3 regions of the Nonomuraea terrae genome follow, and region 3 is predicted to be linked to each of the others. Evidence: riboswitches for the same ligand, from Rfam matches in the RefSeq annotation. Region 3 holds a riboswitch; each other region holds the start of a gene.
The links. A riboswitch is a leader RNA that binds a small molecule or an ion and turns the genes downstream of it on or off. The one in region 3 is predicted to bind cobalamin.

Region 1: linked by a shared signal. The riboswitch ahead of bluB (5,6-dimethylbenzimidazole synthase) and the one ahead of ACIBP6_RS02770 (CbtB domain-containing protein) in region 3 are both predicted to bind cobalamin.
Region 2: linked by a shared signal. The riboswitch ahead of ACIBP6_RS25140 (ribonucleoside-diphosphate reductase subunit alpha) and the one ahead of ACIBP6_RS02770 (CbtB domain-containing protein) in region 3 are both predicted to bind cobalamin.

Annotation. Positions count from the first base shown of each region.
Region 1 covers NZ_JBITLL010000007.1:85,218-95,580, forward strand. The annotation lists gene ACIBP6_RS34490 (hypothetical protein) at 1-951, shown strand, start outside; gene ACIBP6_RS34495 (VOC family protein) at 1,002-1,436, shown strand; gene ACIBP6_RS34500 (hypothetical protein) at 1,555-2,691, shown strand; gene ACIBP6_RS34505 (hypothetical protein) at 2,768-3,592, shown strand; gene bluB (5,6-dimethylbenzimidazole synthase) at 3,779-4,414, opposite strand; cobalamin riboswitch at 4,444-4,642, opposite strand; gene ACIBP6_RS34515 (LLM class flavin-dependent oxidoreductase) at 4,806-5,621, opposite strand; gene ACIBP6_RS34520 (GNAT family N-acetyltransferase) at 5,633-6,511, opposite strand; gene ACIBP6_RS34525 (STAS domain-containing protein) at 6,603-6,914, opposite strand; gene ACIBP6_RS34530 (LCP family protein) at 6,985-8,433, opposite strand; gene ACIBP6_RS34535 (glycosyltransferase family 2 protein) at 8,515-9,531, shown strand; gene ACIBP6_RS34540 (CDP-glycerol glycerophosphotransferase family protein) at 9,528-10,363, opposite strand, start outside.
Region 2 covers NZ_JBITLL010000005.1:282,760-293,122, reverse strand. The annotation lists gene glmS (glutamine--fructose-6-phosphate transaminase (isomerizing)) at 1-688, shown strand, start outside; gene ACIBP6_RS25150 (SAM-dependent methyltransferase) at 758-1,591, shown strand; gene ACIBP6_RS25145 (tripartite tricarboxylate transporter substrate-binding protein) at 1,689-2,660, shown strand; cobalamin riboswitch at 2,665-2,862, shown strand; gene ACIBP6_RS25140 (ribonucleoside-diphosphate reductase subunit alpha) at 2,984-5,155, shown strand; gene ACIBP6_RS25135 (ribonucleotide-diphosphate reductase subunit beta) at 5,169-6,164, shown strand; gene ACIBP6_RS25130 (mechanosensitive ion channel family protein) at 6,177-7,262, shown strand; tRNA gene ACIBP6_RS25125 (tRNA-Pro) at 7,457-7,532, shown strand; tRNA gene ACIBP6_RS25120 (tRNA-Leu) at 7,653-7,726, shown strand; gene ACIBP6_RS25115 (LysE family translocator) at 7,733-8,368, opposite strand; gene ACIBP6_RS25110 (aminoglycoside phosphotransferase family protein) at 8,475-9,242, opposite strand; gene ACIBP6_RS25105 (TrkH family potassium uptake protein) at 9,424-10,363, shown strand, end outside.
Region 3 covers NZ_JBITLL010000001.1:567,525-577,887, forward strand. The annotation lists gene cobN (cobaltochelatase subunit CobN) at 1-2,903, shown strand, start outside; gene ACIBP6_RS02745 (cobyrinate a,c-diamide synthase) at 2,858-4,195, opposite strand; gene cobO (cob(I)yrinic acid a,c-diamide adenosyltransferase) at 4,189-4,791, opposite strand; gene ACIBP6_RS02755 (VWA domain-containing protein) at 4,794-7,067, opposite strand; gene ACIBP6_RS02760 (histidine phosphatase family protein) at 7,064-7,606, opposite strand; gene ACIBP6_RS02765 (CbtA family protein) at 7,611-8,351, opposite strand; gene ACIBP6_RS02770 (CbtB domain-containing protein) at 8,361-8,558, opposite strand; adenosylcobalamin (AdoCbl) riboswitch at 8,561-8,709, opposite strand; gene ACIBP6_RS02775 (AAA family ATPase) at 8,805-10,363, shown strand, end outside.

The sequences.
Region 1 (10,363 bases), on a different contig from region 3:
CGACGGCTCGCGGCGTCGCCTCTCGAGTGGCAGGAGCAGGGCGGCGGGTACGACGAACTGCTCGCCAGGAACCGATGGAGCAACGAGCTGAGCGCCCTGACCCGGCTGCTGCGCCACTGGGGTCCGGGCGCTGCCGACGCGGTGCCGGAACTGATCCGTCTCGTCCCGTACGAGGGCTGGTGGGCCGTTTCGGCGATCGCCGCGATCGGCCCGGCGGCCTCGGCGGCGGTGCCCGCGCTTACCCGGGCTCGCGATGATGCGGGGGTGTCCTGGCGGCATCGCCTTGAATGCGCTCAGGCCCTCGTCGCTGTCACCGGGGACGTCGCCCAGTTGAGCTGCTGCGTCGCCGAGGCCTCCGGCGGCGAACCCGTGCTCGCGGCGCGGGCGGCGCTGCGGCACGGGCTGCCGCTGGACGATCTGCTTCCCGCGCTGCGCGATCTCGCCACGGTCGACCGAGGAGACGACGCGTCCGATGTCCAGGCCAGGATCGATGCCGGCCGCCTGCTGCTGGAGGCCGGCGACGCCCGTGCGCCGCTCGTCGCCGCCGCGGGTGCGCTCGACAGCGGCAGGCGTGTGGCGCAGGCGGCCGAGCTCGCCGGTCTGATCGGGCCGCACGCCGCCGACCTCGTACCGCGGCTGCGGGAGTTGCTCGACGACCGTCATGACCACGCCGACGTGGCGCTGGCGATCCGGCGCGTGACCGGCGAGGCCGCGCCGCTCGTCGACGCCGTACGGCGCCGGCTCCCGCGGATGGGAGCCGGGAACTGGTTGGTGGAGGCGCTCTGCGAGCTCGGCCCTGACGCCGCTCCGCTCCTGCCGGAGCTGCGGGAACTGGCGTACGGCGACGCCGCGACAGGCGGGATCGGCAGCTACGGCCACCAGGTTCGGCAGGACGAGGAGGAACGCCGCCACCTCGTCACCGTCCTGGCAGAGCTGACGGCGGTCCCGTGATCGTGGAGGAGATGACCTGGCTCCCGTGGCGAACGGCGTAGGGTCCCGCCATGGCACACGAGAGGGTCCGCGGTGCGTTGCACCATGTCGAGATCTGGGTTCCCGACCTGCCGCGCGCCGTCGGTAGTTGGGAGTGGTTGCTGGGGGCGCTCGGTTACACGCTCTACCAGGAGTGGAGCGACGGGCGCAGCTGGCGGCTGGGGGAGACGTACATCGTGTTGGAGCAGTCGCCGGCGCTCAGCGCCGACCGGCACGAGCGCCGCCGCCCCGGCCTGAACCACCTGGCGTTCCACGCGGGCCCCCGCGCAGAGGTGGACGCCCTGGTCAAGGAGGCTCCCGCGTACGGCTGGACGCTGCTCTTCCCCGACCGCCACCCGTACGCGGGCGGCGACCAGCACTACGCCGCCTACCTGGAGGACCGGGACGGGTTCGAGGTCGAGCTCGTCGCTCGATCCACGAACGCCGATCTATGGCCGGAGAGATAAGGCCTGTTACGGGGCGTTTCAGGGGACTTCGCGGGGAGTTCGGTGCTTCGTTAGATATGAGCGGATGATCGGGATAGCGTCGGGTTTTGGTAGATCCGTAATGGAAGGGCATTGCTTCATGCGAAAGATCCTGACGCTCACCCTCGCTGCCTCCGCCTCCCTCGGCCTGTTCGGGTCGTCGGTCTCCGCCACCCCTGCCGACCGCCCCCGGGACCTCCCCGCGCAGATCGACGGTGGCGCCTGGTCCGAGGGGCACGTCCAGGGCATGGCCATCGACCGGCGCAACGGCTACATGTACTTCTCCTTCACCAACGTCCTGGTCAAGACGGACCTGGGGGGCAACCCGGTCGGCTCGGTGACGGGCTTCACCGGCCACCTGGGCGACCTGGACTTCAACTCCCAGGACGGCCGCGTGTACGGCTCCCTGGAGTACAAGGAGCAGGAGTCGTTCTACATCGCGATCTTCGACGTCGACCGCATCACCAGCATGAACATGGACGCCCAGACCAGCGACGTCGTCAGGACGGTCTACCTCAAGGAGGTCGTGGACGACTACGTCGCCGACATGAACGGGGACGGCAGGTTCGACGGCAACGTCGGCAACACCCCCGACCACCGTTACGGCTGCAGCGGCATCGACGGCGTGGCCTTCGGCCCCGAGTTCGGAAAGCGGCACGGCAAGCAGAAGCTGACCGTCGCGTACGGCATCTACTCCAACGTGAACCGGCAGGACAACGACCACCAGGTCCTCCTGCAGTACGACGTCCAGCAGTGGAAGAAGTACGAGCGGCCGCTCACCGAGAGCGACCCGCACAAGAGCGGCCCCGAGCGCGTGGACGGCAAGTACTTCGCCTACACCGGCAACACCAGGTACGGCGTGCAGAACCTCGAGTTCGACGAGCACACCGGAAACTGGATGATGGCCGTCTACCGGGGTGTCAAGCCGCAGTTCCCCAACTACTCCTTCTTCATGGTGGAAAGCGGTGAGAAGCCCAGGACGGGCGAGATCGTCGGCCAGCCGGAGCCCGAGCAGGGCGAGCTCCTCACCCTGGCCCCCGGCGGGCTGGAGGACGCGGCCACCGGCGTCAGGGGCTGGGAGTTCACCGGCGAGTACGGCCTGGTCTCGCTCGGCGACGGCCGCTACTACGTCGCCAAGGCCGGGACGGTGACCGAGGACGGCGTCTCCAAGCACACCGGCGTCGCCGAGCTCTACCGCTGGACCGGCCAGACGCCGACGCCGTTCGTGAAGGGGTGATCCGAAGCCTTAGCGGTCTGTCATAAATCTTGTTAAGGTCGTCCCTCAATCCTCAAGTTCAGGTAAAGGGAGGGTCATGAGGGCCACCGCGAAGATCGCGATCGTTGCCTCCGTGCTGGCCGGGGCCGCCGTCCCGATGGCGGTGACGGCGCCCGCGGCCGGTGCGCAGGCCGCGCCGGCCTGGGTCGCCTATCACGGCGTCAGCGCGGCCGACAGCGTCAAGCGTTTCCACCAGCTCAGGGACCAGGGCTACCGGCCGATCACGGTGAACGTCTCCGACGGGCAGCGGTACGCCGCCGTGTGGGTCAAGGACGGTTCGTCCGCCGCGTGGGGCATGTGGCAGGGCATGTCGGCGAGCGGGTTCCAGAAGCGGTTCGACGCCGAGCTGAAGAACGGCCTGCAGCCGGTCTCCGTCTCGGCCACCGGGCCGGCGAGCTCGCCGGTGTTCGCCGCCGTCTTCGAGAAGAAGAGCAGCAAGTTCGTCTCGAAGTTCGGCCTCACTGCGTCCGCATTCGCCGCCGCCACCGAGAAGGCCGCCGACCAGGGGCTCGCGCTGACCTCCGTGGACGCGTACGGCACCCCGGGCGACATCCGGTACGCGGCCGTGTGGAGCGCCAACACCGGCGGCGCCTGGTACTACACCTACGGCAAGTCGCGGCAGCAGCACGAGGCCGAGTTCTACGCCAGGAAGGAGAAGGGTTTCCGGCCGGTCACGATCGCCGTGGCGCCCGACGGCACGTACACCGCCGTGTGGCGCAAGGACGGCGTCCAGTCGTGGGCGCACTACGTCGGCATGAACGGCTCCGGCTACCAGAAGCGCTTCGACGCCCTGAAGTCCAAGGGCCTGGCCCCCGTGCAGGTCAACGCCGAGAACGGCACGTACGCCGCGATCTGGCAGTAACGCGGGCTCAGCGTTTCGTCGCCCTGTCCGCCGTCGCGTCGGCGGCGTGGGCGATGGCCTGACCGGCGGTGCGCAGGCGGCCCGCGAGCTCGCGTTCCCCCGCCCGTCACCTCTCCAGGATGATCGTCGCCCGTCGTGCCACGGGCGACGATCGTCGTGGGCCGCCGCCGCCGTAGAAACGCGGCGTCAGGCCGGGTGCGCACCCCATCGGTCCTGATGGAGGACGGCGGCCAGCGGGCGCCGTCGTCGCCAGCCGTGCCGTTCCAGGTCAGGGGTCTCTTCGAGGTGGGTGACCGGGCCGAGGCACAGCCAGGCGACCGGGCGGATCCCGGTGGGGATGCCGAGCAGGTCCTGGACGAAGGGCTCGCGGTAGAACGACACCCAGCCGACGCCGAGCCGTTCGGCGGTCGCGGCCAGCCACAGGTTCTGGATGGCCAGGCACACCGAGTACAGGCCGGCGTCCGCGATGGCGTGACGGCCGAGCACCGCGGGGCCGCCCCTGTCCGCGTCATAGGTGACCACGACGGACAGCGTCGATTCGAGCACCCCATCGATCTTGATCCGGGCGAACCGCTGGGCGGCCTCGCCGTCGAGGGTGGCGGCGAAGGTGGCCCGCTCGTGCTGTACGTGGTCGTGGAAGGTGCCGCGGAGCCGGACGTCGCGCACCACGAGAAAGTCCCATGGCTGGGACAGCCCGACGCTGGGTGCGGCGTGCGCCGCCGACAACACGCGGTGCAGCACCTCGTCCGGCACGGGCTCGCCGGTGAACTGGCCGCGCACGTCGCGACGGCGGTGGATGACATCGTAAAGCTGGCTGTTCAAGGCAGGCTCCCGCTGCGTCGCGCCCCTGGTGGGGCGGTGGGCGCGAGGCCGGTCTTCGGACTCCCGGATCAACGCCTGACCGCCCGCCTTCCCAGCCCTCGCGGGCCAGTGGCTGTGCTGCGCACGTGGGCGGCGGCTTCCCGGTCACCGCGGCGGGCCCGTGCCGGAATCACACCGGCTTCCCGATTCTCCTCGCGACCGCGAGGCACCTCGCAACGTCTTGCCAGGGGGTATCGTAACCGATCACCGAAGTCGCGCTGCTTGGGATGTTTCCGGCCGATCGAGCGGCCTTGCCGAGGTGTGGCCTTGGCCCGCGGGGACGGCCGGGACCACCAGGCGGGGTGGTCGGTGGCCGGCCTCCTCGATCCGCCTCATGGTCGCGGTCCGCCGCCTACAGGGCCGACAGCAGTGCCGTCACCTGCTCCAGCGGCTCCTGGCCGATCGGGCGCACCGCGACCGTGCTCGCGCCGGCCGCCCACAGCGCCTTCACCTGCGCGGCCGCCTCCTGAGGAGTGCCGGAGGCCGTCGCCACGTCCTCCGGCGCGATGCCCAGGAAGCCCGCCTGCCCCTCCACCAGCGATCTGTCGACCTCGCCGCCGGTGTGCAGGTAGGTGAAGACCACCAGCTCGTGGTCGCCGTCCGCGCCGATCCGCTCGACGATGCCGGGCAGATCGGCGGGCCCCACGCCCTCGGGCACGATCGTGCCCTGCGCCACGCGGCCGGACAGCGCCAGCGAACGCGGCCCCTTCACCCCGGCCAGCACGGGCGGCGGCACCGCCGGCGGATGCACGAGCGACACCCCGTCGAGCCGCACCGCCCTGCCGTCGAGGGTGACCGTCTCACCGCGCAGCAACGCCCGTACGGACGTGATCGTCTCCTCCAGGAGGGTCAGCGGCGACGGCACGGCCGCGCCCACCTGGCGCATCCACTCCGGAACGCCGTGCCCGATGCCGGCGGCCAGCCGGCCGGGGTGCAGGCGGGCCAGGTTGGCCAGCTCCATCGCCAGCAGCATGGGGTTGCGCAGCGGCGCGGGCGTGATGCCGATGCCGACGCGCAGCCGCGAGGTGACGGCCAGCGCCGTGGCCGCCGCCGAGATGCCGCCCGTCCAGCCGAGGTCCTCGACCACCCACAGATCGTCCACGACCGTCTCGTCGAGCGCCCGCGCGAACGGGACCAGCCGCTCGGGCGGCAGATCGCGGTCGAACATGACTCCCAGCCTCATGGTGCCCTGCAGTAGTAGCGGAACAGCCGCCCGGTCTCCGAGTACCCGGCGCGCAGGAAAGCGGCGGCGGTCGGCACGTTGCCGACGTCGGTGCCGGCGATGACGCGTTCGACGCCGGCCTCGGCGAGCGTGCGGGTGCCCCTGGCCAGGAGGTCGTCGACGTAGCCGTGACCGCGGTGCTCGGGGACGACGCCGATGTAGGCGATGGAGCGGTCGTCGGGGGCGACCAGTCCGACGGGGGAGTCGCCGAGGTAGCCGATGACGAACCAGTCGGGCTCGGCCTTGCGGTTGACCAGGTCGTCGTACACCCAGCGGGCCTCGTGCTCGGCGCCGACCCTGGCGACCTCGGTGCGCGTGTCGTGGTCGAGCGAGCCCTCGGAGATGCGGACGAGGAGGTCGATCACCTCGGACGGGTCCATCCGGCGCGCCGGCCGGTACGTCAGCCGGCCCCGGTCGTCGGGCAGGTCGTCGGGCAGGTCGTCGGGCAGGTCGTCGGGCAGGTCGTCGGGCAGGTCGCCGCCGGCCGCCCATGCGAGCAGCAGCCGCTCGACCTCCATGACGAACCCGGCCCCGATCAGGGCCTGGTGCGCGACGGCGCGATCGGCGGCGGGGGTGAGCCCCGGCTTGAGTGAGATGTCGTGGATCGTCTTGGCCACCCCCATCTCCTGGAGGCTCCGGCGCAGCAGCGCGGCGGCGGCCTCGGGATCGGGGCCGGGGTCGAACTGCCAGACGAGCACCGGGTCCGCGCCTTGGTAGGGGGCCCAGTAGGCCAGGTGGGCCCGCCCTTCGGCGAAGCACCACTCGGGGCGGGTCCGGCCGCCTTCGCAGGCCGCCCGCAGCTGGGCGCGCGCAGGCTCGGGGAACCGGTCGATCAACGTGAAGCCCTCCGCGCGTGAGGGGGCGCTCCCGCGAGTGCCCGCGATGACCTGACCATGCTCTCGCAGGTTCGGCACATCTCGCGCCGGGTCAGGCGGCGTCGGCCAGTGACGCGTGCGCCTCGCGGAGGGAATCGCTCGTCTCGAAGTGGCGGTCGAGGTTGGTGATCGTCAGCAGGTGGCGGATCATGCCGGGCGCGAGCACCAGGATCATCCGGCCGCGCTGGCGCCGGACCTGGTTGAGCGTGGCCACGAGCACCCCGAGCCCGACCGAGTCGCAGAACGGCACCTCGGTGAGGTCGAGCACCACCTTGAGCGGATCGGCGGCGGTCAGCACCTGTTCGAGCTCGGCCCGCAACCGGGGGGCTCCGGCCACGTCGAGGTCGCCCACGACATGGATCACCGTACAGGGGTCCTCTCGCCAGCACCTGACCACCATGGGACTCACCTGCCCGACCCGCCGAAAGTTATGCTCATTTCTTACATATGTTCTGCATTGCCGTTTTAGTCGTTGGTGTAACACTCGGCTTGGCGGTTGGTGCGGAACTGGGCTTTTGCTGGCGAACTTTCAGCTGGTCGGAGCCGAGAACGAGCTCGATGCCGTCGATGTCCACTTCGCGGAGCTCGGCGCCTGGAATGGCCTCGGCCACGACTTTCGCCGATTGTTCCAAACCCGCGCCATAACGGATGACCGTTTTGCGGTAATCCTTCTGATTTGTGTTTCCGGGCTGCCCCGGCACCTTGAACCCGTACGCGACCAGCGCCGTCTTCATGCGCGCGGCCAGGCCCGTGATGAGAGTGCCGTTCTTGACCTTGAGCGAGATCTGCCCCGGCGCGGGCGGTGACGGCTTGGCCGACGCCGCCGTCGGCGGCGAGGCCACGGCGGTCGGCGTGGGCCGCGCCGGGTCCTGGTCGGCGTCGATCTTGGCGAACATGTCGCGGGCCGCCCGCTTGTCCCACAACACCGCCGACTCGCCGGTCGGGGTGCGGAAGTCGACGTCGGCCAGCGGCACGTCGGCGAACGTCACGTCGTCGAGGGAGACGTCGCGCAGCTGCGTGGCCAGCCCCAGCAGGCCGTCGTCGGGATCGACCTTGACCGTGCCGAGCGTGCTGTTGACGAACGAGGCCAGCTTGGCCGGGTTGGCCAGCGTGTCGGCGCTCAGCGCCCGGTTGAGCAGCGCCGAGATGACCTGCTGCTGCCGGTCGATGCGGTCGAGGTCGGAACGGGCGGTGGCGCGGGTGCGGGCGTAGTAGAGCGCCTGCACGCCGTCGAGCTGGTGGGTGCCGGCCGGCAGGTTGAGCGCGATCTTCGTGTCGTTGATCGGCACGGGCGTGCACACCGTGACCCCGCCCAGCGAGTCGACCACGTCGATGAAGCCGAGGATGTTTACCTCGATGTAGCGGTTGATCTCCAGCCCGGTGGCCGCCTCGACGGCTTCCTTCGCCAGCTTGGGCCCGCCGAACTGGTACGCCGAGTTGATCTTGTGCTCGCCCTTGCCGGGGATCGTCGTCCAGGTGTCGCGCGGCAGGCTCACCACGGTCACCTTCTTGTGGTCCTCCGACAGGTGGACGACCATCATGGTGTCGGTGCGCTGGCCGGACTCGCGGCCCAGCTTGAGGCGGTTCTGCTGCTCGCGGGTGAGGTCGTCGCGCTTGTCGACGCCGACCAGCAGGATGTTCTCGGCGCCGCGCGAGACGGCCGTCACGCCGGCGTCGACCGTGCCGATCTGGCGCGGGGTCGCCCACACCACGCCCGTGGCGACCAGGATGGCCGCCGACAGGAACCCGGCCACCAGCACGTTGCGGCGGCGCGCCCGGGCGCTCCTGCGCGGCCTGCGGGCGCGGACGGGTGCGACTTTGACGCCGCCGTAGGCGTCGCCGCCCACGAGCACACCGTCGTCCTCCCCGTCCGGGTCGCGCATGCAATCCCCCTCATGTCACCCCGGAGGATCAGGCTTTCGATTGCCCTCCTCCCCTGCCCGTACAGTAGCGTGAGCCCCGCCATGAAGCAGTTCCCCGACTCGCCGCACGCGCCCGCGCAGACGCGCGGCTGGCCCCCCATTTCCGTCGTCATGCCGGTCCTCAACGAGGAGCGGCACCTTCGCGAGGCCGTCGATCAGGTCCTCGCCCAGAACTACCCAGGCGAGATCGAGGTCGTCCTCGCCGTGGGTCCTTCCCGAGACCGCACCCAGGAGGTCGCCGACGCCATCGCGGCGGCCGACCCGCGGGTGGTCGTCGTGCCCAATCCCACCGGGCGCACGCCCAACGCGCTCAACGCGGCGATCGCCGCCTCCCGCAACGGCGTCATCGCCAGGGTCGACGGGCACGCCATGCTGCCCCCCGACTACCTGCGCGTCGCCGTCGAGACGCTGGCCGAGACCGGCGCCGACAACGTGGGCGGCATCATGGCGGCCGAGGGCGTCACGCCGTTCGAGAAGGCCGTCGCCTGCGCGATGACCTCCAAGATCGGCGTGGGCGCGGCGGCCTTCCACGTGGGCGGCACCGCCGGCCCGGCCGACACCGTCTACCTCGGCGTCTTCCGCCGCTCGGCGCTCGACCGGGTGGGCGGCTACGACGAGCACTTCCAGCGTGCCCAGGACTGGGAGATGAACCACCGCATCCGCCAGACGGGCGGCCTGGTGTGGTTCCAGCCGCGCATGCGGGTCACCTACCGCCCGCGGCCCAACGTCAAGGCGCTGGCCAAGCAGTACTTCCACTACGGCCGCTGGCGCCGGGTGGTCGCCCGCACCCACGAGGGCACGATCAACCTGCGCTACCTCGCGCCGCCCGCCGCCGTGCTGGCGATGCTGCTCGGGCTGGTCGTCTCGCCGTTCTTCCCGCTCGGCCTGATCGTCCCGGGCGGCTACGCCGTCGCGATCGTGGCCGGCTCGGTGCTGACCGGCCGCGGGCTGCCCGCGTCGGCGTGGCTGCGGCTGCCCCTCGTGTACGCGACCATGCACTGCTCCTGGGGCTGGGGCTTCCTCACCAGCCCACGCAAACTCGCCCGCCCGTCGGGCTAGGACCCCGCGAAGACCCGCTCGATCGCCGCGTTGAAGCGGGTCATCGCATCGGGATACTCCGGCCCGAGCAGGTGGTTGCGCAGCTTGACGCGGGCTCTGGCCAGGGTGTCCTCGCCGTCGAGGAAGTCGGCGAGTCCCGACAGGTCGGGGCCGATCAGCGCGCCCGCCTCGGTGCTGGGGTAGCGCTCGTGGAAGGCGCGCTCGGACAGCCCCGCCACGTTCGTCACCGCGTACGGCTTCTCGCTGGCCAGGAAGTCGGTGACGACGCTGGAGATGTCGCTGATCAGCAGGTCGCTCTCGTTGAAGCAGTCGTACAGCGTGGGCTCGTCGCCGGTGACGATCAGATGCCTGATGCGCGGCGTGTCGCCCTCCGCCCGGGAGGGGTGACGGGCCTTCGACTTGGCCAGCTCGGCCGCCTCGATCATCGAGACGATCTTCCGGTGCGCCCGCAGCGCGCTCTTGTCGCGGTGGCCGGTCAGCGGGTGCGGCTTGTAGACCACGCGCACGGCCGGCCGGTGGTCGAGCAGCGCCCGCACGATGCGCGGCCCCATGGTGATCAGCGAGGTGTGGAACAGGTCGTCGTTCCAGCCCTCCCACGTGGGGGCGTACAGGACGGTGCGGTACGGCAGCCCCGGGCCCTCCGTCGAGATGCCCTCCAGCTGCGGCCGGCCGACCTCGTGGATGTTCTCGTCGCGCACCCCGACCTTGGCCCGCCGGTAGCGGTCGCGGCCCGCGGGCCCGGCCACCCACACCTCGTCGTACACCCGCGAGAACGGGTTGAACGACGCCTCCTTGTCGCTGTCGCCGTGGTTGAGGAACACGCTGCGCAGGG
Region 2 (10,363 bases), on a different contig from region 3:
CAGCGCCATCGCCCGCGAGGTCGACGGCGGCATCTACCTGCACGCCGGCCCCGAGGTCTCGGTGGCCTCGACCAAGGCGTTCACCTCGACGGCGGTGGCGTTCGCGCTGCTCGCGCTGCACCTCGGACGGGTGCGTGACCTCTCGCCCGCCGACGGGCGGCGCATCGTGGAGGGCCTGCGCCGGCTGCCCGGGCAGATCGGGGAGATCCTCGCCCAGAGCGACAAGATCGCCGAACTGGCCAAGAAGTACGCCGGTCACCCGAGCATGATGTTCGTCGGCCGCGTGCGCGGCTACCCGGTCGCCCGCGAGGGCGCGCAGAAGCTCAAGGAGATCTCGTACGTCCACGCCGAGGCGTACCCGGCGAGCGAGCTCAAGCACGGCCCGCTCGCGCTGATCGGCCCGGACATGCCGACGGTCGCCATCGTCCCCGATGACGAGCTGCTCGACAAGAACCTCACGACGCTCGGCGAGATCCGCGCCAGGGGCGGCCAGGTGCTCATGGTCGGTCACCGCGAGCCCTCCGCCAAGCTGGCCGACGACGTGATCGTGATCCCGAGGAACGAGATCGAGCTCGACCCGATCCTGCTGGCGATCCCGCTGCAGCTCTTCGCGTACTACGCTGCTGTGGCGCTGGGCCGCGACGTGGACAAGCCGCGCAACCTAGCCAAGAGCGTGACAGTTGAGTAATTAACTCTATTTCAGCAACAATCATCCCAGGGTAGTGTTATTCCGCTGCTGACGACATAAATTCGATATGTGCGGCAGCAGTTCGATCAGCAGCGGCCTCATCCCGCCCGCATGTACGACTACATGCTCGGCGGGAAGGACAACTACGCGGTCGATCGCCAGGCCATCGATCAGCTCGCCGAGCTGATCCCGGAGGCGGTCCCGCTGGCCCGCGCGAACCGGGCCTTCCTTCAGCGTGCCGTACGCTACGTCGCCCGCGCCGGAGTCCGGCAGTTCCTCGACCTCGGCAGCGGGCTGCCGACCCAGGGCAGCGCGCACGAGGTCGTGCCCGAGGCGCGGGTGGTCTACGTCGACAACGATCCGGTGGTCGCCGAGCACGCGCAGAGCCTGCTCCGGCCGGGGCCTGGCCGGACCGGCCTGGCCAGGTTCGTCCAGGCCGACCTGCTCGATCCCGAGGACGTGCTGACCAGGGCCCGGGAGTTCCTCGACCTGGACGAGCCGGTCGGCGTGCTGCTGGTGTCGATCCTGCACTTCCTGCCCGACTCCGCCGACCCGCTGGGGGCGGTGGCGGTGCTGCGGGAGCGGATGGCGCCGGGCGGGTTCCTGGTGATCTCCCATGCGACGACACGGGTCACGACGCAGGTCACGACACGAGTCACGACACGGGCCACGACGCGGGCCACGACTGCGGCGCGCCCGCAGGAGCGCGAGCGGCCCCGGGCCTCCGGGGGGCGCGGGGCCGACCGGACACCGGCCGAGATCCGCGCGTTCTTCGGCGACTTCCCGCTGGAGCCGCCGGGGCTCGTCCAGGCCACCGACTGGCGCCCGGACCGGCCCAAACTGGTCGGCGACTGGTCGCTGCCGTCCTCGCTCATGGCCGGTGTCGGGAAGAAAGCCAAGTAAACCCGAATATCACGAAAAATCGCCAATAATAGCGATTCTGAGTGTTGACCACGAGCCGCGTGTACAGCCATGTGTAATGGGTTAATAACCATGGGTAATGGACGGTTCGGGACAGACGCGCATGCCCCGCAGGCGGTTCATCGCCTGGGGGCTCGGCGCGATCGCGGCCGCCGCCGGGTGCGGGGCGGAGCGCGTCTCCGGCGGCGCGGAGGTCCTGCGTACGCGGTTCTCGGTCAACCCCGGCGGGCAGCAGTGGGCGCGTGTCGCGCGGACGTTCGGCGGCGTGGCCCGCTCGGCCGGGTTCCAGACCGGCGCCGGCACCCCGATCACTGTGGTCGGGCTGCCCGCGCTGTCGGCCGCCGAGCTCAACGACGGCCAGGGCGTGGCCGGTGTCACCACCCCGCTGGCCAGGCTCAGCGGCGAGGTCGAGGTCGTGGTCGTGCCCGCCGCCTCCCCTCTGAAGGACTTCGGCGACTTCGGCGCGCAGCTGCTCGCCCGGCCCGCCCAGACGCCGGTGACCGGCGGGCCGCAGGGTGAGCCCGACCACCTGCTCTTCGGGCTGATCGCCAAGGGCCTCGGCGCCGACACCCGCCAGGTCGACTACACCGGTTACCCCAGCGGCAACGAGGCCGCCACCGCGCTGCTGGCGGGCAAGGCCGTGGCCGCCGCCGGGCCGTTGTCGGAGTGGCGGTTCAACATCGGCAGGGGCCGGGTGCGGGCGCTGGCCGTGTCGTCCGCCCAGCGGCTGCCCGGCCTCGACGCGCCGACCCTGCTGGAGTCGGGCGTGCGGGTCGACTTCACCAACTGGGTGGCCGCGTTCGGGCCCGACGGCATGGGTGAGGAGAGCCGCGAGTGGGCGCTGCGCATGTGCGACGACGTGCTGGGCGCGCCCGGCTGGGAGGCCGCCTGCCGGGCGGCCGGCTGGCTGTCGCTGCCGCTCGTCGGCGACGACTTCGAGCGCTGGCTCGGCTCCGAGGTCGCCCGGACGCGGGCCGTGATGCACGGTCTGGGGCTGATCAACTCCACCCGAGCCACAACATGCTGGGGTAGTTGCGGGAACGGCCACTAGATGTAGGATCCTCGTCGTCGCTGGTTCGCCTCCCCCTGAGGCGGAGCAAAAGGGAACCCGGTGTGATTCCGGGGCTGCCCCGCAGCGGTGAGCGGGAACGACCGCCGTCATGTGCACTGGAGCGGATCCGGGAAGCGACGGCCAGTAGGCGCCATGGAGCACGCCCGCGAGCCCGAAGACCTGCCGGCGACTCCGGGCCGCGTGCCCGGAGGCAATGTTCAGGGCCTCGAGGGTGGGCTGAGGGCGTGACGCGGCCGGGTGCTCCGGTGTCGCGGTGCTCTGGCGTGCCCTCACGGGGATGACTTCGCGAGGAGAAAGAGCACGTGACTCAGATCGTTGGGGTTGACCGCCGCCTGGCCATCGAGGAGGCCGCCGCCCGGGTGATCGCCGACCCGGCCAACTCCCGGCTCGCCGCCCGGCTGCTGGCCGAGGAGATCGCCGAGGAGACCGCGGCGCACGGCGTGCGGTCGTTCTCCGAGTCGATCGCCGCCACCCACGCGGCCGGGCTGATCCAGGACGGGCTGGCGGAGTTCGTGGCCGCGCACGCGGCCGAGCTGGACGGGCTGATCTCGCGGGAGGCGGACGACCGGTTCGAGTACTTCGGGCTCCGCACCGTCCACGACCGCTACCTGCTACGCCATCCGAAGACCCGGCGGGTGCTGGAGCGGCCGCAGCACTTCTTCCTGCGGGTGGCCTGCGGGCTGTCGGAGACCGTCGCCGAGGCCGCCGAGCTGTACGCGCTGATGTCGACGCTGTCGTACCTGCCCAGCTCGCCGACGCTGTTCAACTCGGGGGCGCGCCGCCCGCAGCTGTCGTCCTGCTTCCTGCTCGACTCGCCGCGCGACGAGCTGGAGGCCATCTACGACCGGTACGGCCAGGTCGCCCGTCTGTCCAAGTACGCCGGCGGCATCGGCGTCTCCTGGACCCGGGTGCGCTCGCGCGGCTCTCTGATCCGGGGCACGAACGGCCTGTCCAACGGCATCGTCCCCTGGCTGCGCACGCTCGACTCGTCCGTGGCGGCGGTCAACCAGGGCGGCCGGCGCAAGGGCGCGGCCTGCGTCTACCTGGAGACCTGGCACGCCGACATCGAGGAGTTCCTCGAACTGCGCGACAACACCGGCGAGGACGCCCGCCGCACCCACAACCTCAACCTGGCCAACTGGGTGCCCGACGAGTTCATGCGCCGCGTCGAGGCCGACGAGACCTGGTCGCTCTTCGACCCGAAGGACGTGCCCGACCTGACCGACCTGTACGGCGAGGCGTTCACCGCCGCCTATCGCGCGTACGAGGCCGAGGGCCGGTTCGCCCGCCAGATCCCCGCGCGGACCCTGTACGGCCGGATGATGCGCACGCTCGCCCAGACCGGCAACGGCTGGATGACCTTCAAGGACGCCGCCAACCGCACCTCCAACCAGACCGCCCGCCCCGAGAACGTCATCCACCTGTCGAACCTCTGCACCGAGATCCTCGAGGTCACCAGCGACGCCGAGACGGCCGTGTGCAACCTCGGCTCGGTCAACCTGGCCGCCCACCTCGCCGGCGGCGACCTCGACTGGGAGCGGCTGCGCCGGACCGTCCGCACCGCCGTGCGTTTCCTCGACCGCACCATCGACCTCGGCTTCTACCCGACGCCCGAGGCGGAGGCGGCCAACAAGCGGTGGCGGCCGATGGGGCTCGGCGTGATGGGCCTGGCGGACGTGTTCTTCACGCTGCGGCTGCCCTTCGACTCTCCGCGGGCGCGGGAGCTGTCCACCAGGATCGCCGAGGAGATCGCGCTCGCCGCGTACGACACCTCGGCGGACCTGGCGGCCGAGCGCGGCCGGCACCCGTCGTACGACGAGACCAGGGCGGCAGGGGGAGTGCTGCACCCCGACCACTACGGGGTGAGCTCGCCGCGCTGGGAGGCGCTCCGGGAGAAGATCGCCGTGACGGGGCTGCGGAACTCGCTGTTGATCGCCATCGCGCCGACCGCCACGATCGCCTCCATCGCCGGTTGCTACGAGTGCATCGAGCCGCAGGTGTCCAACGTGTTCAAGCGCGAGACGCTGTCGGGCGAGTTCCTGCAGGTCAACCGCTATCTGGTGGCCGACCTGCAGGCGCGCGGGCTGTGGACGCAGGAGATGCGCGACGCGATCAAGCGGGCCGACGGCTCGGTGCAGACGGTGCCCGGCATCCCCGACGACCTCAAGCTGCTGTACCGCACGGCCTGGGAGCTGCCGCAGAAGGCGCTCATCGACCTGGCCGCGGCGCGGCAGCCGTACGTCGACCAGGGGCAGTCGCTCAACCTCTTCATGGCCAGCCCGACCATCGGCAAGCTCTCCTCGATGTACGCCTACGCCTGGAAGAGCGGCCTGAAGACGACGTACTACCTGCGCTCACGCCCGGCGACCCGGATCTCCCAGACGACGGTCGCCCAGCCCACGCCGGCCCAGCCCGTCGCGGACGTGATCGCCTGCTCCCTTGAGAACCCCGAGACCTGCGAAGCGTGCCAGTGAAGGAGATCTTGTGATGTTGCTCGACCCCGGGATGGATCTGACGCTCCGCCCGATGCGCTACCCCGACTTCTACGAGCGTTTCCGCGCGGCCATCCGCAACACGTGGACGGTCGAGGAGGTGGACCTGCACACCGACCTCGCCGACCTGGCGAAGATGACGCCGCAGGAGCGGCATTTGATCAACCGGCTGGTGGCGTTCTTCGCGACCGGCGACTCCATCGTGGCCAACAACCTGGTGCTCAACCTCTACCAGCACGTCAACGCCCCCGAGGCGCGCCTGTACCTGAGCAGGCAGCTGTTCGAGGAGGCCGTGCACGTGCAGTTCTACCTGACGCTGCTCGACACCTACCTGCCGGATCCGGACGAGCGGGTCAAGGCGTTCGCCGCGATCGAGCACATCCCGTCGATCCGCGACAAGGCGGAGTTCTGCTTCAAGTGGATCGACTCGATCGACGGCCTGCGGCGGCTGGAGACCGCGGACGAGCGCCGGCAGTTCCTGCTCAACCTCATCTGCTTCGCCGCCTGCATCGAGGGCCTGTTCTTCTACGGCGCCTTCGCGTACGTCTACTGGTTCCGCTCCCGGGGGCTGCTCGGCGGGCTGGCCACCGGGACGAACTGGGTGTTCCGGGATGAGTCCATGCACATGGAGTTCGCGTTCAGCGTCGTGGACACGGTCAGGGCCGAGGAGCCGGAGCTGTTCGACGATCAGCTGGGCGAGCAGGTCGCCGAGATGCTGGAGGAGGCCGTCGCCGCCGAGCTGGCCTTCGCCGCGGACCTGTGCGGCGACGGCATGCCGGGCATGGGCGTCGCGCAGATGCGCCAGTACCTCGAGTACGTCGCCGACCAGCGGCTGGCCAGGCTCGGCCTGCCCCGGCGGTACGGCTCGGCGAACCCGTTCGCGTTCATGGAGCTGCAGGACGTGCAGGAACTGGCGAACTTCTTCGAGCGGCGGGTTTCGGCTTACCAGGTGGCAGTAGAGGGCAATGTGACCTTTGACGAGACGTTCTAAGACATTGGGGGCATGAACGTGCAGTCTCCAGCGGACTGGCCGATTCTCCTGATCGCGGTGGTCGGCTCGATCCTCCTGGTGGAAGTGATCCGGCGGGTGCTGAGCAAGGCGGGGCGCAAGTGGGAGCTGGCCCGGCATCTCGTGGAGCACTGCACGTGGCCCGCGTTCACCGTGGCCGCGGTGGCGGCGACGAACGTGGCCTTCCGGCCGGGGATGTTCGGGGAGGCCCCGGGCGAGCTCGGGGCGGGGGCCACCGTCGACCGTTTTCTCGGTCTGGGCACGATCGGCGCCGTCACCTGGCTGATCGTGCAGGCCACGTACGCGCTGACGGACGTCGTGCTCGACCGGCTGGTGCGGGTCGAGGGCGAGCGCAACCGGCGGGCGCGGCGCATCAGGACACAACTCGGGCTGGTGCGCCGCATCGCCGCGGCCGTCATCATCGTCATCGCGCTCGGCGCGATGCTCTTCTCGTTCCCGCAGGTGCGCGCTCTCGGAGCGGGGCTGCTGGCCTCGGCGGGCATCGCGGGCGCGGTCGTCGGCATCGCCGCCCAGCCGACCCTCGGCAACATGCTCGCCGGGCTCCAGCTCGCCTTCAGCGACGCGCTGCGCCTGGACGACGTGGTCGTCGTCGAGGAGGAGTGGGGGCGCATCGAGGAGCTCACCCTCACGTACGTGGTGCTGCGGCTGTGGGACGAGCGCCGGCTCGTGCTGCCGGTGTCGTACTTCACCCAGAACCCGTTCGAGAACTGGACGCGGCACGGCAGCCGGGTGCTGGCCGTGGTGTACCTGCGGGTGGACTGGTCGGTGCCGGTGGGGAAACTGCGCGAGGCCCTGTACGAGTTCCTGCAGGGCAACCCGCTGTGGGACCAGAAGGACTGGACGCTCCAGGTCACCGACGTGCTGCCGAACGGCCTGGTGGAGCTGCGGGCGCTGATGAGCGCCGCCGACTCGCCGTCGGCGTGGGACCTCAAATGCGATGTGCGCGAGTTCCTCGTCGACTTCGTCCGCGACAACTATCCGGACGCACTTCCCCGTTTCCGCGTCGAATCTCCGGTTAGCAGGGCCGGCGTGAAATGGGGCCTGGATCCGTCGTCATAAATGTGTGGCACGCGCCCGGATCATCGGTTTACCGTGGACAACGTCGAACGGCGACAAAGACAGGGAAGGGGGAGCGCGACGTGAACGACCTGCGACCGGCCCTTCCCAGGCCGCGCCGGAGGCTTTCCGGATAATCCTTCACGGAATTCCGCAGAAAGCCGCCCGCAGAAATCCGGGGCGGCTTTCTTGTTGTACCGAGTGTGGGGCAGTTTGGTCAGCCCGCCTGCCTTGGGAGCAGGAGCACCGCAGGTTCGAATCCTGCCACTCGGACGACGGCCCTGAAAGGAAAGGGCCGCGGGCACGGCCTGGCCGGTGGGAATGGCGCCCCCCGGCCGGACCACGCCCTCGCCCCGGGCCGGCCCACGCCAGCCCGAGCCCGGGGCCCACCCAGCCGCTCTGGCCCAACTGGCAGAGGCGCCGTCTTCAGGAGGCGGAGGTTCGGGGTTCGAATCCCCGGAGCGGCACTTGAGTCAGGAGGCGGTGACGTCGTCCGCGGCGAGCAGCGCGGCCAGGCCCAGGAAGATCACGCCGCTGCCCAGGTCGACCTTGCGCATGGTCGCGGCCGGGATGCCGGTGGCGCCGATGCCGTTGCCGACGGCGATGTAGCCGAGGCCCACGACGAGCTCGACGGCCAGGTACGCCGCCCCCAACGCGGCGATCTGGACGCCGGCGTCCGCCTGCGACCCGCCGGTGAACTGGGGGAGCAGGGCGGCGAAGAGCAGCAGGGCCTTGGGGTTGCTCAGCGCCACGAGAAACTCGTTGAGCATCAGCGGCCGCAGCTCCTTCCTGGCCGGCGCCGTGGAAGCGGCCGGGGCGGCGGGCGGCCGCCGCGCGCGCCGCAGGCAGGAGATCCCGATCCAGGCCAGGTAGACGACGCCCACCCACTTGACCGCCGTCAGCCAGGCGGCCGACGTCGCCAGCACCGCGCCGAGCCCCGCCACGACCAGGCCGATGATGATGACGAAGGCGACCAGCCGCGCGAAGATCCCGGCCAGCGCGTACGTCATTCCGTGCCGTACGGCGTTGTTCAGGCCGAGGAGCTGGTTGGCTCCCGGGATGAGCGACACCAGAAAAGCGGCGGGGATGAAACCGGCCCAATTGATCATTTGTTGTACACCTGACCTGCAGACCACCGGGTATCCCTGAGAGTGGGCATCCCAGGAGCTATCAGACAATACGCCGGTCGCGGAACCACCCCATCGGCCGGGTACGTCACCCGAACAGACGCCGGTTGGCCAGCGTCCAGGCCAGCCGGCGCTCCAGCTCGCCGAGGTAACCCTCGGCGACCCAGCGGGCCTGCGGCCGGCGCCCCTGCGCGGCCAGCCGGCGTACCTGGGCGATCGTGTCCCGCTGCACGGCGGCCACCTCGTCCGCCAGGCCCGAGACGGCGGGCAGGCCGTAGGCGGCGGCGAACAGCTCCATCCGGCGCCGCCGGTCGGGCGGCTCGGGGTAACCCAGCCAGCGCAGGCACTCGGAGTCGTCGCGGAACGGCGCGGTGTACTCCAGCGCGTACGCGACGTCGAACATGCGCGAGCCCGGCCGGGCGTTGTCCCAGTCGAGAATCCCCGCGGGCACGCCGTCGCGCCAGACGACGTTCCACGGGCCGAAGTCGCCGTGGCAGACCAGCTCCCCGTCGCCGAGCCCGCACCGGCCGGTGATCCAGGCGAGGTCGCCCGGCGGGCGGAAGCCGGCGACCGCGTCATGGTAGTCGCGCAGCAGCCGGGCGAAGGCGGCCAGGCCCTCGTCGGAGACCACTTGGGCCCAGCCGGCCGGGCCCGCCGCCCCCTCCACGTACGTGAGGACCTCCCGGCCCTGCTCGTCGATCCCGAGCACGCGCGGCGCGTACCGGAAACCGGCGTCCGCCAGGTGCCGGAGCAGCGCGTGGACGGCGGGCGTCCACGGCTGCACCGGCCTGCGCACGGTGTCGCCGACCCGCACGACCCTTCGGTCGGGGGTGTCCTGCAGCACCTCCTCCGCCACGGATCGAGCGTAGGGGGACAGACCGGCCGCGAGCAGCCCTATATTCGGGGGAACGTCGTCGTTGGCGGTCGCAACAGCCCTGCGCTACGGTGTGGCGCGGTGTGCCGGGAAGTCTGGTCGGCGGCGTCCCCGGCCCTGCCCCACCCCACCCGGAGGCCTCCGTGACCAGTGACGATGCCCGATGACACGGCATCGACCGGCCCTGCCGGGCCGCATCGGGCATCCCGCGGTGGTCATCGCCACCGGGTTCGGCACCGCCGTGCTGATCGGCACGCTGCTGCTGGCCACCCCGATGGCGACCACCGCGGGCGACTCCTCACACTGGCTGACCGCCCTGTTCACCGCCACCTCGGCCGTCTGCGTGACCGGCCTGGTCGTGGTCGACACCGAGGCGCACTGGTCGGTGTTCGGCGAGGTGGTCATCGCGCTGCTCATCCAGGCGGGCGGCCTCGGCATCATGACGCTCGCCACCCTGGCCATGGTCGTCCTGTCCGGCCGGCTCGGGCTGCGCGCCCGCCTGTCCGCGCAACTGGAGACCAAGTCCGTGGTGGCCGCCGACCTGCGCCAGGTGCTGCGCCGGGTGGTGCTGTTCAGCCTGGTGTGCGAGGCGGCCGTGGCCGCCGTGCTCACCGGCCGCTTCCTCCTCGGGTACGGCGAGCCGTTCGGCCGCGCGGCCTACCTGGGGATCTTCCACGCGGTGTCCGCGTTCAACAACGCCGGGTTCGCGCTGTGGCCCGACAACCTGATGCGCTTCGTCGCCGACCCGTGGATCAGCCTCACCGTCGCGCTGGCCGTGGTCGTCGGCGGTCTCGGCTTCCCCGTCGTCTTCGAGCTGCTGCGCGCGTGGCGGCGGCCCCGGCGCTGGTCGCTGCTGACCCGGATCACGATGGGCCTGACCGTCGTGCTGCTCACCGGCGGCACGCTCGCGTTCCTGGCGACCGAGTGGCACAACCCCGCCACGATGGGCCCGCTGGACGACTCCGGCAAACTGCTGTCGGCCTTCTTCGCCGCCGTCATGCCGCGTTCCGGCGGCTTCAACACCCTCGACATCGCCCAGATGAACCCGTCGTCGTGGCTGGTCACCGACGTGCTGATGTTCATCGGCGGCGGCAGCGCCGGCA
Region 3 (10,363 bases):
ACGACGAGGCGTGGGACGTCGGCGCGCTGGCCACGCTGGACGTGCCGATCCTGCAGGGTCTCTGCCTGACCACCTCCCGGCAGGCGTGGGAGGAGAACGACGACGGCCTGTCCCCGCTGGACGCGGCCTCGCAGGTGGCGATCCCCGAGTTCGACGGGCGGATCATCACCGTGCCGTTCTCGTTCAAGGAGATCGACCGCGACGGGCTCACCGTCTACGTCGCCGACGCCGAGCGGGCCGCACGGGTGGCCGGCATCGCGGTACGTCACGGGCTGCTCCGCCACACCGCGCCCGCCGAGCGGCGGCTGGTGGTGATGTTGTCGGCGTACCCGACGAAACACTCCAGGATCGGCAACGCGGTCGGCCTGGACACCCCGGCCAGCGTCGTCCGGCTGCTGACCCGGCTCGCCGAGGCCGGGTACGACGTGGGCGAGGGCTTCCCCGGCGTGGCCGCGCAGGACGGCGACGCGCTGATCCACGCCCTGATCGCCGCCGGCGGCCAGGACCCCGACTGGCTCACCGAGGAGGCCCTCGCGGCCAACCCGGTACGCATCTCCGCCGCCTCCTACGAACGCTGGTACCGCACGCTGCCCGAGGAGCTGCGGGCCGGGATGGAACGGCACTGGGGGCCGCCGCCGGGCGAGCTGTTCGTGCACGAGGGCGACATCGTGCTGGCCGCGCTGCGGGCCGGGAACGTCGTGGTGATGGTGCAGCCGCCGCGCGGCTTCGGCGAGAACCCGATCGCGATCTACCACGACCCCGACCTGCCGCCCAGCCACCACTACCTGGCCGCCTACCGCTGGCTCTCCGAGGAGTTCGGCGCGCACGCGATGGTGCACGTCGGCAAGCACGGCAACCTGGAGTGGCTGCCGGGCAAGTCGGCGGGCCTGTCGGCCGCCTGCGGCCCCGACGCGGCCATCGGGGACCTGCCGCTGGTCTACCCGTTCCTGGTGAACGACCCGGGGGAGGGCACGCAGGCCAAGCGGCGGGCGCACGCCGTGCTGGTGGACCACCTGGTGCCGCCGATGGCGCGGGCGGAATCGTACGGCGACATCGCGCGGCTGGAGCAGCTGCTCGACGAGCACGCCACGATCGCCGCGATGGACCCGGCCAAGCTCCCCGCGATCCGGGCGCAGATCTGGACGCTGATCCAGGCCGCCCGGCTCGACCACGACCTGGGGCTGGCGGACCGGCCGCACGACAGCGAGTTCGACGACTTCCTGCTGCACGTCGACGGGTGGTTGTGCGAGGTGAAGGACGCGCAGATCCGCGACGGCCTGCACGTCCTCGGCCAGGCGCCGGCCGGGGCGGCGCGGGTGGACCTGGTGCTCGCGATGTTGCGGGCCCGTCAGATGTGGGCGGGCCGCGAGACGCTGCCCGGCCTGCGCGAGGCCCTCGGCCTGGCCGAGGACGGCACGGCGGGTCTCGGCGCCGTGGACCGAGCGGAGGCGACGGCCCGCGCCCTGGTGGAAGCCATGGAGGAACGCGGATGGTCCCCGGACGCGGCGGAAGAGACCGCCGAGACGATCCTCTCGCCGACCGCCCCTGAGAGTGTCCGGCTGGTGGGTCGGATCCTGCGGTTCGCGGCGACCGAGATGGTGCCGCGCCTCGCGCGTACCACCGACGAGATCGACCACGTGCTGCACGCCCTGGACGGCGGCTACGTCCCCGCCGGGCCGAGCGGTTCGCCGCTGCGCGGGCTGGTCAACGTGCTGCCGACCGGGCGGAACTTCTACTCGGTCGACCCCCGCGCGGTCCCCAGCCGCCTGGCCTGGGAGACCGGCCAGGCGATGGCGGAGTCGCTCCTGGAGCGCTACCGCACCGACACCGGCGAGTGGCCGCGCTCGGTCGGCCTGTCCGTCTGGGGCACCAGCGCCATGCGCACGGCGGGCGACGACGTGGCCGAGGTGCTGGCCCTGCTCGGCATCCGTCCCGAATGGGACGAGGCCTCCCGCCGCGTCACCGCCCTGGAGCCGATCCCGCTCGCCGAGCTGGGCCGGCCGAGGATCGACGTCACCATTCGCATCAGCGGCTTCTTCCGGGACGCCTTCCCGCACGTGGTCGCGATGCTCGACGACGCCGTACGCCTGGCCGCCGGCCTGGACGAGCCCGACACGGACAACTACGTCAAAGCCCACGTCCGGGCCGACGGCGGCGACGAGCGCCAGGCCACGATGCGCATCTTCGGCTCGGCGCCCGGCGCGTACGGGGCCGGGATCCTGCCGCTGATCGACAGCCGCAACTGGCGCGACGACACCGACCTGGCCGAGGTGTACGCGGTGTGGGGCGGCTACGCCTACGGCCGCGACCTCGACGGCGTCGCCGCCCGCCCGCAGATGGAGGACGCCTACCGCCGGATCGCCGTGGCCGCCAAGAACGTCGACACCCGCGAGCACGACATCGCCGACTCCGACGACTACTTCCAGTACCACGGCGGCATGATCGCCACCGTCCGGGCGCTCACCGGCCGGGCACCGGCCGCGTACGTCGGCGACAGCACCCGCCCCGACGCCGTACGCACCCGCAGCCTGTCGGAGGAGACCTCCCGCGTCTTCCGCGCCCGGGTGGTCAACCCGCGCTGGCTCGCGGCGATGCGCAGGCACGGCTACAAGGGCGCGTTCGAGCTGGCCGCCACCGTCGACTACCTGTTCGGCTACGACGCCACCACGGGGGTGGTCGCCGACTGGATGTACGACAAGCTGGCCGAGACGTACGTGCTGGACCCGGAGAACCGGGCGTTCCTGGCCGAATCGAACCCGTGGGCCCTGCACGGCATCGCCGAACGCCTCCTGGAGGCGGCCGAGCGCGGCATGTGGGAGCACCCGGACCCCGACCTCCTGCGCGGCCTGCAGGAGGTCTACCTCAAGACCGAGGGCGACCTGGAGGACGACACCAGCCGCTGAGCCAGCTCCGGCCGCCCGGCCCAGTGCAGGTGCAGGTAGGACGCGGTCACCTGGGCGTCGCCGTACCCGTCGGCGCCGCCGTCCCAGCGGAACAGCGGCGCCCGCTCGTACGCGACGGCGGTGCGGTGGAACTCGTGCCCCCGGTAACGCTCGCCCGCCCGCGTCAGCGGAGAGTCCCCGAGGGCGACGGCCTCGCGGTAGCCGAGCGTCAGCCGGTCGGTCATGCGCGCGACGCCGGGCACCCGGCCGCACATGCGCCGCCCGTCCAGCTCCGCGCACAGGTAGAGCAGGCCGGCGCACTCGGCGGCGATCGGCCCGCGAAAGGCCGCCACCTGGGCGCGCAGCGGGTCGTTGGCCGCCAGCTCGGCCGCGTACACCTCGGGAAAGCCCCCGCCGACGACCAGCGCGGCCGTCCCTTCTGGCAGCCGATCGTCCCTGAGCGGGTCGAACACCGCGACCTCCGCACCCGCGGCCCGCAGCAGCTCGGCATGCTCGGCATACCCGAACGTGAACGCCGCCCCACCGGCGACGGCCACCACCGGCCTGCCAGCCGCCGGCCCACCGAGGGCCCGCGCGGGGTCCCATGCCTCGGCCGGCAGCGGCGGGGCCGAGCGGGCCAGCCGTACGAGCGCTTCCAGGTCGCAGGAGTCCGCCACCAGCGCGGCCAGCCGGTCGACGGCGGCCACCGCCTCGGGCTCACGCTCGGCCGCGGGCACCAGCCCCAGGTGCCGGGACGGTGCCGAGACGGCGTCGTCCCGGCGGATCGCGCCGAGCACCGGCACCCCGGCCTGTGCCAGCGCGGCCCGGCAGAGCGCCTCGTGGCGGTCGGAGCCGACCCGGTTCAGCACCACCCCGCCCATCCGCACGCGAGGGTCGAACGTGGCGAACCCGTGCACCACCGCCGCCACCGACCGGCTCTGCCGCGCCGCGTCCACGACCAGCACCACCGGGGCGTCCAGCAGCCTGGCGACGTGCGCGGTGGAGGCGAAGTCCGTTTCCCCCCTGCCGTCGAACATCCCCATCACGCCTTCGACCACGGCGACGTCGCACCCGGCGGCCCCGTGCAGGAACAGCGGCGCCACCAGCTCCTCGCCGGTCAGCCACGGGTCCAGGTTCCGGCCGGGACGCCCGGCGGCCAGCGCGTGGTACCCGGGGTCGATGTAGTCGGGGCCCACCTTGTGCGGCGAGACCCGCAGCCCCCGCGCCCGCAGCGCCGCCATCAGCCCCGTCGCCACCGTCGTCTTGCCGCTGCCGGACGCGGGCGCGGCGACCACGAGCCGCGGAACTACCACTCGATGCCCTTCTGGCCCTTCTGGCCGGCGTCCATGGGATGGCGTACCTTGCCCATCTCCGTCACCAGATCGGCGACCTCGACCAGCCGCTCGGGCGCGTCCCTGCCAGTGATCACCACGTGCTGGTTGCCCGGCCGCGACGTGAGCGTCGCGAGCACGTCGTCCAGCTCCAGCCACCCCCATTTGAGCGGGTACGTGAACTCGTCCAGCACGTAGAACCGGTACGTCTCGGCCGCCAGGTCCCGCTTGATCTGCTCCCAGCCCTCCCTGGCGTCGGCCGCGTGGTCCTCCTCGGTGCCGGGACGCTGGATCCACGACCAGCCCTCGCCCATCTTGTGCCAGGTCACCGTGCCGCCCTCGCCCGTCCCGCCGAGCACCTTCAGCGCCCGCTCCTCGCCGATGCGCCACTTGGCCGACTTGACGAACTGGAACACCCCGATCGGCCACCCCTGGTTCCACGCCCGCAGCGCCATCCCGAACGCCGCCGTCGACTTGCCCTTCCCCGGGCCGGTGTGCACGATCAGCAGCGGCTTCGTGCGGCGCTGACGCGTGGTGAGGCCGTCGTCCGGCACGACGGCGGGCTTCCCCTGCGGCATGGTCAAACCGCCTTCCTGTAGGTACGGATTCCCGAGCCGCCGTAGTCGCGGGCTCGCGAGCCCCCGTCGCCCCCGGCCGCCGGGCTTCTGCGGTCGCGGTCGGTCGCGTTCCTGTGGTCGCGGACGACCGCCCCGAGATCGGAGCCGCGGCCCGAACGGGCGTCCAGGGAGTCGAGGGGCACCAGCCGCGCTCCCAGCCGGGCGGCCAGCCGGACCGCCAGGCCGAGCCGCACAGGGCCGCTCTCGCAGTCCACCACCACGCTCGTCGTGCCCGTGAGCAGGGCGGCGGCCCGGTCCACGTCGCCGCCCGCCGTGGCGCGGCCGTCGGTCACCAGCACCAGGAGCGGACGCCTGGCCGGGTCGCGCAGCCGCTCCACGCGCAGCACCTCCGCCGCGCGTACCAGCCCGGCCGCGAGCGGCGTCCGCCCTCCGGTCGGCAACGAGCGCAACCTGGCCGCGCCCGCCTCCACCGACGAGGTCGGCGGCAACGCCACCTCGGCGCCCGCGCCGCGGAAGGTCACCAGGCCGATCTTGTCGCGTCGCTGGTAGGCGTCGAGCAGCAGGCTGAGCACCGCCGTCTTCACCGCGCTCATCCGCTTGCGGGCCGCCATCGAGCCGCTCGCGTCCACCACGAACAGCACGAGGTTGCCCTCCCTGCCCTCGCGCAGGACCTCACGCAGGTCGTCCTCGCGCAGCACCAGCCCCGGGCCCGTCCGCCCGCGCGCCGCCTGGTGCGGCGCCGCCGCCAGCACGGTCGCCGTGAGGTGCAGGTCGCGCACGCGGCCGGCGGGACGGCGGGCGCCGGTCGCCCGGCCGTGCGCCGTCCTGGACCTTGACCGCCGTCCCGCCACACCGTCACCGACGCCGGGCACGTCCAGCAACGGCACCCGGTACGGCGCCGCCGCCACCGCCACCGCGCCACCCCGGCCACCCGCACCATCCGGGCCGGCACCATCCGCGCCATCCGCGCCCGGACCATCCGGATCCGTGCCACCTTGACCTGCGCCATCGAGACCTGCGCCATCGAGACCTGCGCCATCGAGACCTGTGCCATCGCGGCCCGCGCCATCCGCGCCGGTTCGAGTTGAGCCATCGGTGGCGTCCCGGCCTGTGCCGCCCTGGTCGGCGGAGCCGTCCGCCTCACCCCCGGGGCCGTCGCACCGTCCGCCACCGGGAGCCGCGTCCGTGCCGTCGCCGGAGGAGCCGTCGCCGGACGGGCCGCCCGGCCCGCCGCCGGACGGGCCCTCGGGCGGGTCGTCCTCGCCGCTCGTCCGGTCCAGCAGTTCCTCCAGCAACGACTCGTCCAGCCCCGGCGCGTCGAACGGGTCGCGGCGACGGCGGTGCGGCAGGGACAGGCGGGCCGCGGCGCGTACGTCGTCGGTCGTCACGGCCTCGCGCCCGTGCCAGGCCGCGTGCGCGATGGCGGCGTTGGCCGTGACCAGGTCGGCGCGCAGGCCGTCCACCTCGAACCCGGCGCACACGGCGGCGATCTGCCGCAGCCGCGCGTCCGGCAGCCGGACGCCGGGCACCCGGGCTCTGGCCTGCGCGATCCGCGCCGCCAGCGCCGCCTCCTCGGCGGCCCACCGGACGGCGAACGCCTCGGGATCGGCGTCGAACGCGAGCCGCCGCCGTACGACCTCGGCGCGTTCGTCCGGGTTACGGGAGGCCCGCACCTCCACCGTCAGCCCGAACCGGTCGAGCAGCTGCGGGCGCAGCTCACCCTCCTCCGGGTTCATGGTGCCGACCAGGAGGAAGCGGGCGGCGTGCCGTACCGACACCGACTCGCGCTCCACGTAGCAGGTGCCGAGGGCGGCGGCGTCGAGCAGCAGGTCCACGAGGTGGTCGTGGAGCAGGTTGACCTCGTCCACGTACAGCACGCCACGGTGTGCCGCCGCCAGCAGGCCCGGCTCGAACGCCTTCACCCCCTCGGTGAGCGCCCGTTCGACGTCGAGCGAGCCGACCAGGCGGTCCTCCGACGCGCCCACCGGCAGCTCGACCAGCGCCGCCGGACGGCGCAGGACCGCCGAGCCGGGCTCGTGCGGCCCGTCGGGGCAGCCCGGATCGGGCGCGGCCGGGTCGCAGGCGAAGCGGCACCCGGCCACCACCTGTACGGGCGGCAGCTGGGCGGCCAGCGCCCGCACGATGGTCGACTTGGCGGTGCCCTTCTCCCCGCGTACGAGCACGCCGCCGGTCCGCGGCGAGACGGCGTTGAGCACCAGCGCCAGCTTCAGGTCGTCGAGCCCGACGACGGCGCTGAACGGATACGTGACGATCAAGACGGGACCTTCCGATTGACATGGGCCACCCGCCAGCCGTCCCGCGTGGCGGTCAGCTCGGTGGTGGACAAAGGCGCGAGGTCGAAGCGGGCGGCGGCGAGCGGCGGCAACCCCAGCGCGTGGCCGAGCGCGGCGCGGATCACGCCCACGTCGCACACGACGACGCCGGACGGCTCCGCGCGCGTCCCCTCCAGCCAGCCGGCGACGCGCGCCGCCAGCGCGGCCAGGCTCTCGCCGCCGTGCGGCGTCGCGTGCGGATCCGACAGCCACCGCGCCAGCGCCTCCGGCTCCCGCTCCGCGACCTCCGCGTACGCGAGCCCGCGCCACCGCCCGCAGTCCGCCTCCGCGAGCACGTCCGCCACCACGGGCTCCAGCCCCATGGCGACGGCAGTCCGCACCGCCGCCGTGCTCGGCGCGGACCACACGCGGTCCGCCCGCAGGGCGGGGGCCCGGGAGAGGCTGGAGGGGTCGGGGTCCTCGTTCGCCGGGAAGCGGGCCGCTCGCATTCCCGGCGTGCCGGCATGACGGACGAACAGCACCTGCTCAGCCCGCTACGGCGGCCACGGCGGACCGGCGCGCCGCCCGGTCGCTCAGCAAGCCGAACAGCACGCCGAACGCCGTCCAGAACACCAGCTGCGTCCCCAGGGACGCGACCCTGAACTCCCACAGCAACGTGGCGGGGAACCCCTCGGGCACCTCGTCCATCCCCGGCAGCAGCACCCACGCCGCGACGACCGGCACCAGGAACGCGGCGGCGGCCATGCCCCACCGCGCCCACGGGCCCGCCGTGACGCGACGCCCGGTGGCCACCGCGACCGCGGTCGCGGCCAGGCCGACGAGGATCATCACCACGTAGAGCAGGGTCCGCTGGTCGATCGTGGCAGGGTCGCCCACCGCCGGCGGGTTCGCCGGATATTTCACGAACGGCACGAGAATGATCGCCCCGAACGCCGTCCCAGCGGCGGCCAGCGCCAGCCCGCCGTCCGATCGCGGGCCGACCCGCCCACGCAGTCCAGCGAAGACCAGGGCGAAGACCCCGCCGACGGCGACCCCGTAGAGCCCGGTGGCGAGGAACAGCCCGGCCTTCTGCACCGGCCTGCCGAGCGCCCCTTCGTCTCCGTGCTCATGGTCATGTACGTGCGCGGCGGCCGGAGCCGCCGCCCCTTCCTCCAGCGCGATCGCGGCGTCCAGGTGCGGCTCACCGAAGACGAACGCGAACCCGCCCGCGACGATCCCGGCCAGCAGGCCCGCGAGCAGGCCCCTGACCAGCAGGGTGCGTACCATCTGACGTCCCTAGTGGCACGGAACGCCGAGCAGATGACGCCCGTCGTGCATGAGTTCGTGCAGGAACGGCCCCGCCTGGGAGAGGGCGCCGTTGTCCATGAGCACCAGGTAGCCGACGATCAGCAGCAGCGGCACGACCGCCAGCCATGGGCGCAGGCGGGGGAAGGGGATGGAAGAAACGGACGAAGGAGTGGTCAGGTCACTCATACATGCCTCCTCAGGGATGACGCGTCCCGATCTGTTGAGGTCACAGGGGCCCGAGCGACCTGGCTCCCGGGATCCATGTCCCGGATACAGTGGCGCGACCGCACCGGCTTCTCACCGGATTTCCCTCGGGCAACCGTGAAATCTACCGGAACGTATCCTTTCCTCCCGTTCCCGTCAACAATCGAGGGGTCCGTCGCGTACGGGGCAGATGGGGGCGGCTCGTGCGGCGGTCGATACGCTGCGCTCGTGAGCCTGATCGCACGCCGCAGGGAACTGGCGGCGGTGGAGCGACTGCTCGACCGGGTCGCCGCGGGGTCCGGCGGGCACCTCTTCGTCACGGGGCCTGCCGGAGCCGGCAAGACGGCGTTGCTCGACGCGGCGGCGGAACTCGCCCGCGCGCGGGCCATCCCGGTCTCCCGCATGGACGCCGACGACCTCTCCCGGCTGATCGCCCGGGACGGCCCGTCGGTCTCCCGCACCGACCCCGACGGGCAGTGGATCGCCCGGGACGGCCCGTCGGTCTCCCGCACCGACCCCGACGGGCGGTCGATCGCCCGGGACGGCCCGCGCCTCATGCTCATCGACGACGTCGACCGTGCCGGTCCACAGGCCGCGGAACGTCTCGCCGACCTCACGTCCGCTGCGGGAGCAGGGCTCCTCGCGGCCGGCTCCGACCCCCTCGGGCTGACGCCGGAGCTGCGCCTGCGCGGCCTCACGGAGGGCCAGCTCGCCGAGCTGGTTCCCGATCTGCCGGCCGGAGCGGTTCACGCGGTGTGGCTGGCCTCGGGCGGGCTCCCCGGAGCCGCCCTCACCCTGGCGGACGAGCTGGCCGGGCTCGACCCCGCCGCTGACCCGGTGATCCACCTCGCTCTGTCCACGCCGTCGCGCGCGGCGTTCCTCGACCTCGACGCCGGGCTGGTCCGCCTGCTGGAGGCGGCGGCCGGGCGTCCGTCGCCCCCCGCCACCCGAGCCAGGGTGCTGGCCCGGCTCGCCCGCGAGCTGCTGGGCGACCCGTCGGCCGCGGCACGCCGGCGGGAACTGATCGACGACGCGTCGGCCGCCGCCCGGACGGCGGCCGACCCCGGCGCGGTCGCCGAGGTGCTCGACGCCCGGCTCCACGCGCTGTGGGATCCGGCCGCCGCTCAGGAACGCCTGACCACGGCCGCCCAGATCGTGGAGCAGGCGCGGCTGACAGGCGACGGCGAGGCCGAGCGGCGCGGGCTGTTCTGGCGCTTCGTGGCCTTGGCCGAGCTCGGCGAGCTCGCGAGTGCCGAGGCCGCGCTGACCGCGTACTCCAGAGCCGGCGAGCTGGCCGGAGACGCCGAGGCGGCGGTGATGGTGCTGGCTCGGCAGTCGATGCTCGCCACCGTCCGCGGCCGCTTCGACACGGCCGCGGTGCTCGCCGAGGAGGTCGCCGTGCGCGGCCGGCGGGCCGGGCTGGCCGACACCGAGCGCCTGGTCGGGTCGCTGCGCAGCGCGATCGACGTGATGCGGGGTGACGTCGCGGCCCACGTGGGGGTGTGGCAGGACCTCGCCCGGCGGCTGCCCGGGCACTTCTTCGAGGCGACGGCGGCCAGGGCGCTGGCCGAGTCCGGCCGGGGCGTCGAGGCGGGTCTCGAACTGGAGCGGCTGCTGCCCGCCGTACTCGCCGGATCCGGGCCGCGGTGGATCGGCGCGGTGGCCGATCTCGCGATCGTGGCCTCCGGAGCCGGTGAGCCGGCGGCCGCCGAGGCCTTGTACGCCGCGCTGCTTCCGTACCGAGGGCGCCTGGTCGTCTGGGGCGGCGCCAACACGATCGCCGGCCC